Regions from separate parts of the Pseudoalteromonas sp. PAB 2.2 genome, predicted to be linked through region 2. Evidence: predicted binding sites of a transcription regulator. Region 2 holds the regulator's gene; the other holds the start of a gene.

Region 1 (5,403 bases), on a different contig from region 2:
AATTTATTGTTTTAGGTAAGTTGTTATGACATCACTCACACACTCCCTTTGTCCTTGTGGCAGCAAACAAGATTTCTCGCTTTGCTGCCAACCTTTGCACGCAGGCGATAGCCAAGCGCAAACGCCGGAACAACTTATGCGTTCTCGCTTTAGTGCTTATGCCTTAAAAGATGCAAAATATGTCTTTACAACATACGCACAAAGCCAACAAACCGCTAACCCTGTTAGCGAAATCAAAGATTTTGCTAATAGCTGTCGTTTTACCAAGCTAAGCGTTTTAGATACTGAATATAACGAGCAAGAAGGTTTTGTAGAATTTAAAGCAAATTACTTTTACCAAAACTTGTATTGTGAGTTACACGAGAAATCGCGTTTTATTAAAGAAGATGGACTATGGCGTTACCTTGATGGTGAAATAACGCCCGTTGCTGATATTAAAATTGGCCGTAATGATGAATGCCCTTGCGGTAGCGGCAAAAAATATAAAAAGTGTCACGCAATTTAAATCACGGCTATTCACTTTTTATATAGCCAATCTAAACCTTGACTAGCCATTGTAGGGAAAGCCGTTGCGTGGTGGGCATGTGATATAAATCAACACACAATAATGTCATTGTATTTCAGACAATAAAAATGGGCCTCAAGGCCCATTCTTAAATTCTATGAATTATAACGACTATTCTTCGTCAAATTCTTGTAACTGGCGTTGTGCTGGACGCGCTAGAATCTCGACATAAAACGATGTAAGCCCTTTTGCTTCAATATCGCTAATGCATTTATTAATTTCCGCCACATGAACGACTTTCGCGTCGTCAGCTGACTCTCCAAATTTACAATCAAATGCCCAGTAATCGGCATCTTCTGGGAGAGTTTTATTACGCTCACGTTTTAAATACTTCTTCACTTCGTGCTTAGCTGCATCAACCATGCGAGGGTATTTAATTTTCTCATGGTTAAGCGTGAATGTTTTCTTCATTATAGTCCTAATAACTTGGTTCAATGATAATGGCATAAAGCCATTTGGGCGCATTATAACAAGCACATAAAAAATTAGCTGTACTTTTTACTGATTTGCACCAATTTACCTATCTTTGTAAGTGTAGCGTACAAGGCGAGTATGACAATTTCAATTAATTAAGCAGTTGCCAATTGCAAAGGCTGATGAATCGCGTCGTCCGTTAAGCTGTCATAAAACGCAGCTGCATCCATTTGCATACGCTCTGTGGGTGCGTTTTTATCGTAATAGCGTTTTCTGACTGCTGGCTCACAGTTATCGATGACTTCTAACGGCACATGATTTTTATCATCGCGGATAGCAAGCGGCTCAGGACTGAGACAATTACGTAGGCGAATATCTGACAAGCCACCTTGTAAAAGTCGCAGCCCATTATTCTGCCCGATTAACATATCATATTGTTCAGGCGCTAATGGTTGTTTTGGGCCTGCCCCTAACTCATTTCTGAGTACGTGTTCTGAACTCTGAGTATCGGTTAATTCTGTTTTCGGTAAATGAAACTGGCTAAAATCAAGCGCATCATGAGACAGCATCGCCAATAATAAGGCAAACTCACCTTGGCGGTGTTCATGAACACTTTTGTTAAGACGATTATCAAGTTGACTCTCGTTGAGCAACAAACCATCAATTTGCATAGACTTTGGCCGAATAGTTTCAAGATTAACCAGTTATCGGCATTAATCTATTTTTCTTTAGTTTTTTTCTTTACTTAAAGAGCCAGTTTGCTATTATCAGCGCCGTTGCATTGGAGGGGTTCCCGAGCGGCCAAAGGGATCAGACTGTAAATCTGACGGCTCAGCCTTCGCTGGTTCGAATCCAGCTCCCTCCACCACTTTTCTACGCTCAGTTAAGTGGGGCCAAATGCAATAAAAATTAGTGTGGAGGGGTTCCCGAGCGGCCAAAGGGATCAGACTGTAAATCTGACGGCTCAGCCTTCGCTGGTTCGAATCCAGCTCCCTCCACCACTTTCCTTCTCTGCTAATTCACTATTCTATTTTTCATATTATTGTTTACTTCTCTTTTCCTAAATCGTTAAACTAAAAATACAGCTATTTTCAATTGAATTATCCTTTTGTTATACCATTACGCTTAATTATGTGGTCTATTTTGAGGCAATAAAACCGCGTTGATAACAAGGCAAAAATGTAGTTATTTAGTTGTTCTCGGCAATTGCTCCTGCATTGCTCTACCTCCTGCATCCATGCAGTCGTAAATCAGACATTTTTAACGCAGGTAGCGACTGGTTTAATCACTCAAAATGATTAAGTATTTTTGCGGATTAGTATTAGAGCCAGCGTAAAAATGGACCATTCACTTTCAGCCAATTGCTTGCTTTTTTATGTTCGGGATAAAACTCACTCACCCGTTGCCAAAATGCCGCACTGTGATCCATATGCTTTAAATGCGCAAGTTCATGAACAACAACATAATCAATAACCCATAGGGGCGCACTGGCTAAGTGCAAATTAAAGGTTAACTCTCTTTGGCGATTACAACTGCCCCATCGACGCTTGTAATGTTGAATTTTAAGACGTGTTGGTAACGCTTCTCTCATTTGAATACAGTAGTTTTGTATACGCATCTCAAGGTAGGTTTCTAACTTGTCATGTAAAAACTCTTCCATCAATGCAAGATACTTTGCGTCTGTGAGTTTAACGCGCGGTGAAATAGCAAGGGTTAATTCATGAGTATCAGTGTCTTGATACCATTGGCTGCAATTTTCTTGCTTAAATACAAGGGGAATTACCTGATCAAATAGCTTGATTTGCGAATTTTTAATGGGAAATTGACACTGCTCAGCGTGTAATGATTGTTTAGTAACTTGCTCTGCAACCCAATGCTGCTTTGTTTTTAACCACGCTTCAATATCTTTACGCGGGACAAAGTGAGGTGCATACACAGTCAACTGCTGCTCGGCGACTTTAATCGCGACAGTTTTTCTACGTTTACTGCGTTTTAACGTGTACTCAAACAAAATAAGCCAATGTAATTAATAAAATCTTTGTATTATATTTTACCCCGTAAAATACCTGCTAATCTATAAAGATGACTCATAAATAAGTTTTTATTCTTATGCCTGATAAACCGTGTTGTAGCTACATTTCACCAACAGGTAACACGTGTCAAGAAACCGATATGGGTTCTGGGTATTGCTTTTGGCATGATAATAAATTTGATAAATCAGGCTTAGAGCTGACTCAAAAACTTGAACGATATGCAAAAAAGGGCGGGTTACTTCAGGGTCTGCAATTACAACGTGCAAATTTAGTGGGTCTAAATTTAATAAAGAAAGATGATGAAGAAGGTTATGATCTTTCTTACTGCAATTTTTATCGAGCCAATTTGTCGGGGGCACATCTTTTCAACAATAAAATTGCCAATGCATCCTTAATGAAAGCGAACCTTCATAGCGCCAGCTTACACTACTGCGATTTGCGAAATACCAACCTACTTGGGGTTAAACTCAGTGATAGCCGCATTGATAATATCGATTTAGGCGAACAATTACTACAAGAAGCCGAGGCGTTTAAAGCTCGTCGAAATAGGCAATACTCGACTGCGCGCGACTTATTTGAACAATCCGAAGAAATATACAGAAATTTACGTAAAGCGTCTGAACACCAAGGGCTTTTCGAGCTCGCGGGTAACTTTACCTATAAAGAATTAAGAATGCGCCACGCACAGTACCCGAAAGGATCAACGAAACAAATTACTTCCAGCTTTATTGACATGTTATGTGGTTATGGTGAAAAACCTGAAAATGTCATTCGCTTTAGTCTGTCTCTTATCGTTTGTTGCGCAATATGTTACTTTTTATTTGGTGTCAGCTATCAAGATTCATTGCTTAGATTTAGTTTTGATAATTCGTTCGATGATAACGTATCAGCACTTTTAAACAGCATTTACTTTAGCGTTGTTACTTTTACAACGCTAGGCTATGGCGATATTACCCCCATTGGATTATCAAGGCTCATAGCAGCGATTGAAGCATTTTGTGGCAGCTTTTCGCTAGCGCTGTTTGTGGTTGTGTTTGTAAAGCGTATGACACGTTAATGGATTATGTGAGAACCTTGATGCTTTTTAGCCTCGTACATTTTCCGATCAGCACGATTTATAAGCTCCTCAGCACCGACGGTGCTGTCTAAAGGCGCTGAAATAATGCCAAAACTCAAATGTAACGCGGGGTATTTTGCTTCAAAAGCAACGATCAGCTTATTACATATCGCAATGGTGTTTTCTACGTCGCAATCTGGCATGATCAGGCAAAATTCATCTCCCCCATAACGACAGGCAATGTCTATTTCTCTTGTATTCTTTTTAAGATATTTCCCGATGAATTTTAATACCTCGTCACCTTTCAAATGCCCTTGTGTGTCATTCACTGATTTAAAGTTGTCTAAATCAAAATATACAATAGTCAAAGGTAGCTTCTGACGGCGCGCTCTTGCTAATTCTCGCTGAAACAACTCTTGCATTTCTCGGCGATTATACAAATTTGTGAGGGGGTCTAGTTTGGCAAGTTTTTCAAGTTCATGTGTACGCTGCGCCACTTTCTCTTCAAGCCCTTTCGCATACACTTCTGTTCTTCGTTTCGCATTTTCTATTTCGCCAACAAGACTCGCAATGTACGTATCAAACACTAATGTTGTATCAAAATAAATAAGCTTATCAATAATGGTTAATGTTTGATTTAGCTCTGCATGGTCTTTTATGGTGTTTCTTAACACATCAAAAATGAGCTCTTTAAGGGTACATACCGCCGATAAATAAAGTTTGGGCTCTACCCCAATTCGCTTATGTACCATGCCAATACGTAGCCGATTATTAACGTAATCATTTTCATAACAGCCGCAAAATAAATCTATAATGTATTGTCTTTGTGCATCTCTTAAACGTGTCAGTGTGTCAGCATCTCCAATAAGTAATGAAATTTCATCGACTTCTGTTTGCTTTTTATAGAACTCATCAACCATTTTTTCAATCGCCGACTCGATAAGTGGTTTATAGTTAATGAGTGATGCTAAGCATTGTGAAGAGAGCCCTAATAAATTCATTCTATGCTGAATTTCAACATCATTTATTTGCATTTGCTCGACGAGTGTCTGCTCAGTCCTGCGCATGGGTAGTCTCACACTTAAGTATTTTCTAATTAAATATAGCTAATGAAATAAATCCTACTTAGTCTGTCATATCTTTTTTCTCTAAATCTAGCGCAAATTGTATTAGACTGACATTACTTGCAGTCTGAACGAATTATTATGCTCGCGAAATTTTTTATTACCGATCAAAATCCAAGCTTAATCATAAGTGGGGTGTACAATCCTAGTTTAGTTGTCCTTTCGATTGCTACCGCTATTTTTGCTGCATATTTCTCATTGCATATTATT
Region 2 (5,403 bases):
ATCAGCAAGGGCTTCAACTAAGTTTTTATCTAAGTCGGTTTCTTCACCGACTAATAGCAAGTTGATGTCTTTTTTCAAGCTACGTGCTAAATCACGAACAACACGCGGGAAACGACCAAATACTTTCTTAATTGGCTGCATGCGGGTTTTCATTACCGCACCTTGCAAGTCTGCCGTGACGACATCTAGGTTCGAAATAGCTTTCCCCATCGCCTCACTGTTGGTGTTATTTGCAAGGCTCACTAAGCGATTGCGCACCAACACCAACTCACCAACCATGTTCATAATTTGGTCTAACCGTTTAGTGTCGACACGCACGGTTGTTTCAGCTTGGGGAGGCGGCGCTTTTTTCGCCGCCGCAGCAGCCTGTTTCTCGGGCGCTTTTTCAGTTGGTGCAGGCTTACTCGTTGCAGGTTGTGGCGCAGATTTAGCAGGCTCAACCTTTGCAGCCACTGGGGCCGCAGGTTTTGTTGGCTCAACTTTGGTTGTTTCTGGCGTTTGCGGCTTATCTGTCTCTAATGATTGCGGCGCACTGCCTTTGCCATGTAATTCATCAAGTAATGCTTCAAACTCATCATCACTAATTTCATCATCAGAGCCTTCATTACTGACTGCAGGGGGGCTTTGCTCGACCGGAGCGCTTGGCTCAGCGGGAGCTTGGCTGGTAATTTTGTCGGCTTTTACTTCACCAAAACTGCCAACGCCGTGAAGCTCATCTAATAAGCTGTCAAACTCATCATCGGTAATATCATCGCTGTCACTGCTCATGGTGTCTGATGTGATTGATGCAGGCCCTTGGCCTTTACCGTGCAACTCATCGAGCAAGCTTTCGAATTCATCTTCAGTAATTTCATCTATGTTTTGTGGTTGAGCTTGGGTATCACCCAATCCCCCATCAAATAACATATCAAATGCAAACGGATCGTCGTCATCAATATTACTAGAGACATCAGCAGTAACTTCGGGTGTATCAACAACCGGTTCAGGCTCAACAGTGACTTCTTCTGCTACTTCGTCTGTTACGGTTGTGTCTTCACCAGCGAGCTCTTCTGCTGTTGGTGGTTGACTTAATTTATGTAGGACGTCTAAGAGGGCTTGATCTGCTGGCTCTGGTTGTTCACGATTTTGAATTGTCGCGAACATTTCATTGATTGTATCGAGGGCTTGTAAAATAACATCCATAAGTTCTGGTGTGACACTGCGCACGCCTTGGCGCAACAAATCAAACACATTTTCAGCACCATGACACGCATCAACAAGTTCAGTCATGCTTAAAAAGCCTGCGCCACCTTTTACGGTGTGAAAGCCTCTAAAAATAGCGTTTAGTAAGTCTTTATCATCTGGATTATTTTCAAGCTCGACCAATTGCTCTGACAAAAGCTCTAAAATTTCCCCTGCTTCAACAAGGAAATCCTGTAAAATATCTTCATCGACTTCAAAGCTCATGCAGCTACTCTCCTCTTAGAAGCCCAGACTTGATAATAGGTCATCAACTTCATCTTGTCCTGAAACAACATCATCGCGTGACTCTTTATCAATAATTGGCCCTTCTGGACCTGCCAGCGTATCGCTTTGTGCAGGTGCTTTGTCTATGGCCTGTTTTTCTTGTTTTATTTGACCATCGTCTTGACTGCCGAATACAGTTAAGAGATTGATTAAACTGTCTTCTACTTCGCGCACTAATTCGATAACACGGCGTATTACCTGCCCCGTCAAGTCTTGATAATCTTGCGCCATTAGCACGTTGGTCATCAAGCCTTGTAACTCATCTGTTTTGGTGTGCGAGTTATTCATGAACTTATCTAAGCTGTGGCATAACGTTTTAAATTCACCGAGTTCAATTTCTCGATTCATTAAACGATCCCACGTTGGTTTAATCGTGGCAATTTCATCAGCGAGCTGTTGTGCTATAGGCAAACTCGCTTCCACGGCATCCATCGTTTTATTGGCCGCGCTTTCAGTCATTTCCATGACATAATTCAAGCGCTGCTTTGCATCCGGGATTGCTTCTGTTGTTAAATCTGTGAGTCGAGTATCAAGATCGAAGTTTTTTAGTGCTTCATGAAGTTGTCGTGTCAATTTACCGACTTCAGCAAACAACTCTGATTGTTCTTTTGATGCTGTTTCAAGTATCAGCTTATCAGCCTTCTCTTGTTCACCATTTTCAAGATACTCAACAAGTTGACGAGCTTGCTCTAAACTTATTTGAGGCGCAGCAAGTGCTGACATAAGCCTCTCCCCTTAGATTAACCTAAACGTTCAAACACTTTTTCCAATTTGGTTTTCAGTGTCGCAGCAGTGAATGGTTTGACGATATAGCCATTAACACCCGCTTGAGCAGCAGCAACAATTTGTTCTTTTTTCGCTTCAGCTGTCACCATTAACACGGGGATATGTTTAAGGCTATCATCAGCACGAATTGCGCGTAATAGATCAATACCTTGCATTCCAGGCATATTCCAATCTGTTACAACAAAATCAAACTCTTGATTTTGCAACATCGGCAATGCTGTTGAACCATCATCAGCTTCCTGCACATTGGTAAAACCTAAATCCCTTAACAGGTTTTTAATGATACGTCTCATTGTAGAAAAATCATCAACAACAAGAATTTTCATGTTTTTATCCAAAACATCCTCCGGTGAGGTTTGAACCTTATTTACTTACTACTAATTAATCCAGTCATTGATTTTTGCTTTGAGCTTAATCATCGCCTGACCATGTATTTGACTCACACGCGATTCGCTAACATCGAGTATGTGCCCTATTTCTTTTAAGTTCATTTCATCGTTGTAATACAAAGACAAAACGAGTGCATCTCTTTCTGGTAAAGATTGGATAGCCGTCAATAGAGACTGGTTAAACCGTTCATTTTTAACATTATTAAACGGTTTGTCTAGTGCTAAATCATGCCCCATAGGTGTGATGACGTCTTCATCAACGCCTAAATCCTCTATACCCAGTACCTTACTGGAATTTACATCATGTAGAATATGATGGTACTCATCCAGTGTAATATCAAGTTTTTCAGCAACTTCTGTGTCTTTTGGCTCGCGGTTTAAAATACTCTCTAAATCCGAAATCGTTTCAGCGACAAGGCGTGCATTACGGTGAACTGAACGGGGAGCCCAATCACCTCGACGGATTTCATCGAGCATAGCACCTCGAATTCGAATACCCGCAAATGTTTCAAAACTGGCCCCTTTACTCGCATCAAAATTTTTCGACGCTTCTATAAGGCCAATCATACCTGACTGAATCAAATCATCGAGTTGCACACTGGCAGGTAAACGAGCAATTAGATGACACGCCACTTTTTTGACTAAAGAGGCATGTTTTTCAACAATCGCATTTAAATTCTGTGCTGATTGATATCCCATCGCTTTATTCACCGATGTTGTCATAGTTAACCGTTTACTAGTTTTTCAATAAAAAATTCTAAATGACCTGACGGTTGATTTGGAATTGGCCACTTAACTGCTTTCGTTGCTAATGTTTTAAATGCCACAGCGGCTGGTGAGTTTGGAAATAACTCCACAATCACTTTTTGGCGGCGGGTCGATTTGCGCATATTCTCGTCATACGGAATGGTTGCGACAAGTTCCATAGACACATCTAAGAATCGATCCGTTACTTTTGAGAGTTTAGCAAATAATTCTTGCCCTTCACGCATACTGCGCACCATATTGGCAACTATTTTAAATTTGTAAACGCCATGCTCACGACTTAACACTTTAATTAGGGCGTAAGCGTCGGTAATTGAGGTAGGTTCATCGCATACAACAACAACAACATCTTGCGCTGCACGCGAAAAGCTTAATACCATGTCTGAAATACCCGCAGCGGTATCGACAATTAAAATATCAAACTCAGTATTTAGCTCGCTAAATGCGCGGATAAGCCCCGCATGTTCTGACGGTGTTAACTCAACCATACTTTGCGAGCCCGAAGTCGCTGGCACAATTTTTATACCTGCTGGGCCTTCGACAAGAATTTCATCCAGTTCACACTCACCAGATAAAACATGAGATAAGTTTCTCTCGACACGTAAACCAAGCATTACGTCACAATTTGCCAACCCTAAATCGGCATCTAATACTAATACACGATTTCCCAGCTGACCTAATGCGATCGCGGTATTGAGTGACACATTCGTTTTACCCACACCACCTTTGCCGCCAGTGACAGCGATAACTTTAACGCCACTATTATTATTTTGATTCATTTTGCGCAGGCCGCTTGCTTGATCTAATACTGTGTTAATCATACATCCCTACTGTGTTCGACGCTACTGCTTGACGTCGTGAATGTTGTGCTTTTGCTCGTTTTAAATATAATTGCTCAGCTTTTTTTACTAGTTTTTCTGCATTCGCAACGCGAATATCTTCAGGAACACGCTGACCATTAGTAAGATACCCTATTGGCAAGCGATTTTGAATCGCAATACTAATAATCTCACCTAAACTAAGTGATTCATCTAACTTAGTGAAGATACAACCACTTAGTTGCACTTTTTTAAAGTGGCGAACGGTTTCTTGTAGCACGTTAATTTGCGCTGTTGCACTTAACACTAAATAACTGCGAATGTCGACACGCTGATTGCGCATTAATGTATTAAGTTGCTCAGTTAAGCGTAAGTCGCGTTGACTCATACCCGCAGTGTCTATTAATACTAGACGCTTATTGCGTAAATGGTATAACACTTCAGCTAATTCATTTGCGTCTTTAACTTGTTTCACACCACAGCCAATAATGCGGCCATAAGTGGCTAGCTGCTCATACGCTCCAATACGGTAAGTGTCTGTTGTAATAAGCGCGACTTTATCTGCACCATATTTTTGTGCACCAAGGGCTGCCAATTTCGCCACGGTGGTGGTTTTGCCCACCCCCGTAGGACCCACTAAAGCGTACACACCGCCTTGACGTAAAATTTCATTATTTGTTGTATGCATTTGGTTTTCAACCATTTGCAATAAGGCTTGCCACGCTTGTTGACGCGAAACGTCATCAGGAATAAAACACGCCATTTGCTCCGCAACATCACGCTCAATGCCCATACCGGCTAGGCGATCAATCATACAAGCGCGGGTAGGATCACGACGCGCCATGTCTTGCTGCATCAAACCAGATACTTGATGTTCAAGTAATTGACGAATGGCATTCATTTCTTCACGCATCGTCGCCATTTCTGAGTGGCTTGCGGGTGTGGCCGTTTTGTGTTCTGCTGGTGAATCTAAATCGTCGAAGCCTGTGTCTAAATCATCATCAAAACCTAAGCTATGTGCTTGTGTTTGCACTCGCGGTGCTGCTTGCTCTTGATAGCGAGGTTTTGCTGAATATTGCGGCTGCTCTTGCGGCGCAAAACTGTGTGTTTTTGGCTGATAATGTTCACTCGTTTCAATA

The links. The regulator FliA, encoded in region 2, starts transcription of late flagellar genes. The targets are predictions, from matches to a motif close to CTAAAGNTNNNNNNNNNNNNGCCGATA.
Region 1: the regulator FliA is predicted to act here: its motif matches at 1,685-1,711, upstream of BWD47_RS13435 (VC2046/SO_2500 family protein).

The regions. Positions count from the first base shown of each region.
Region 1 covers NZ_LYPI01000014.1:53,955-59,357, forward strand. Annotated here, with positions in the region: gene BWD47_RS13425 (YchJ family protein) at 26-505, shown strand; gene BWD47_RS13430 (DUF6172 family protein) at 677-976, opposite strand; gene BWD47_RS13435 (VC2046/SO_2500 family protein) at 1,135-1,650, opposite strand; tRNA gene BWD47_RS13440 (tRNA-Tyr) at 1,763-1,847, shown strand; tRNA gene BWD47_RS13445 (tRNA-Tyr) at 1,896-1,980, shown strand; gene BWD47_RS13450 (M48 family metallopeptidase) at 2,301-2,990, opposite strand; gene BWD47_RS13455 (ion channel) at 3,089-4,069, shown strand; gene BWD47_RS13460 (GGDEF domain-containing protein) at 4,066-5,136, opposite strand; gene BWD47_RS13465 (PAS domain S-box protein) at 5,275-5,403, shown strand, end outside.
Region 2 covers NZ_LYPI01000010.1:215,031-220,433, reverse strand. Annotated here, with positions in the region: gene BWD47_RS09440 (chemotaxis protein CheA) at 1-1,446, opposite strand, end outside; gene BWD47_RS09435 (protein phosphatase CheZ) at 1,462-2,229, opposite strand; gene cheY (chemotaxis response regulator CheY) at 2,247-2,630, opposite strand; gene BWD47_RS09425 (RNA polymerase sigma factor FliA) at 2,670-3,380, opposite strand; gene BWD47_RS09420 (MinD/ParA family protein) at 3,407-4,267, opposite strand; gene flhF (flagellar biosynthesis protein FlhF) at 4,260-5,403, opposite strand, start outside.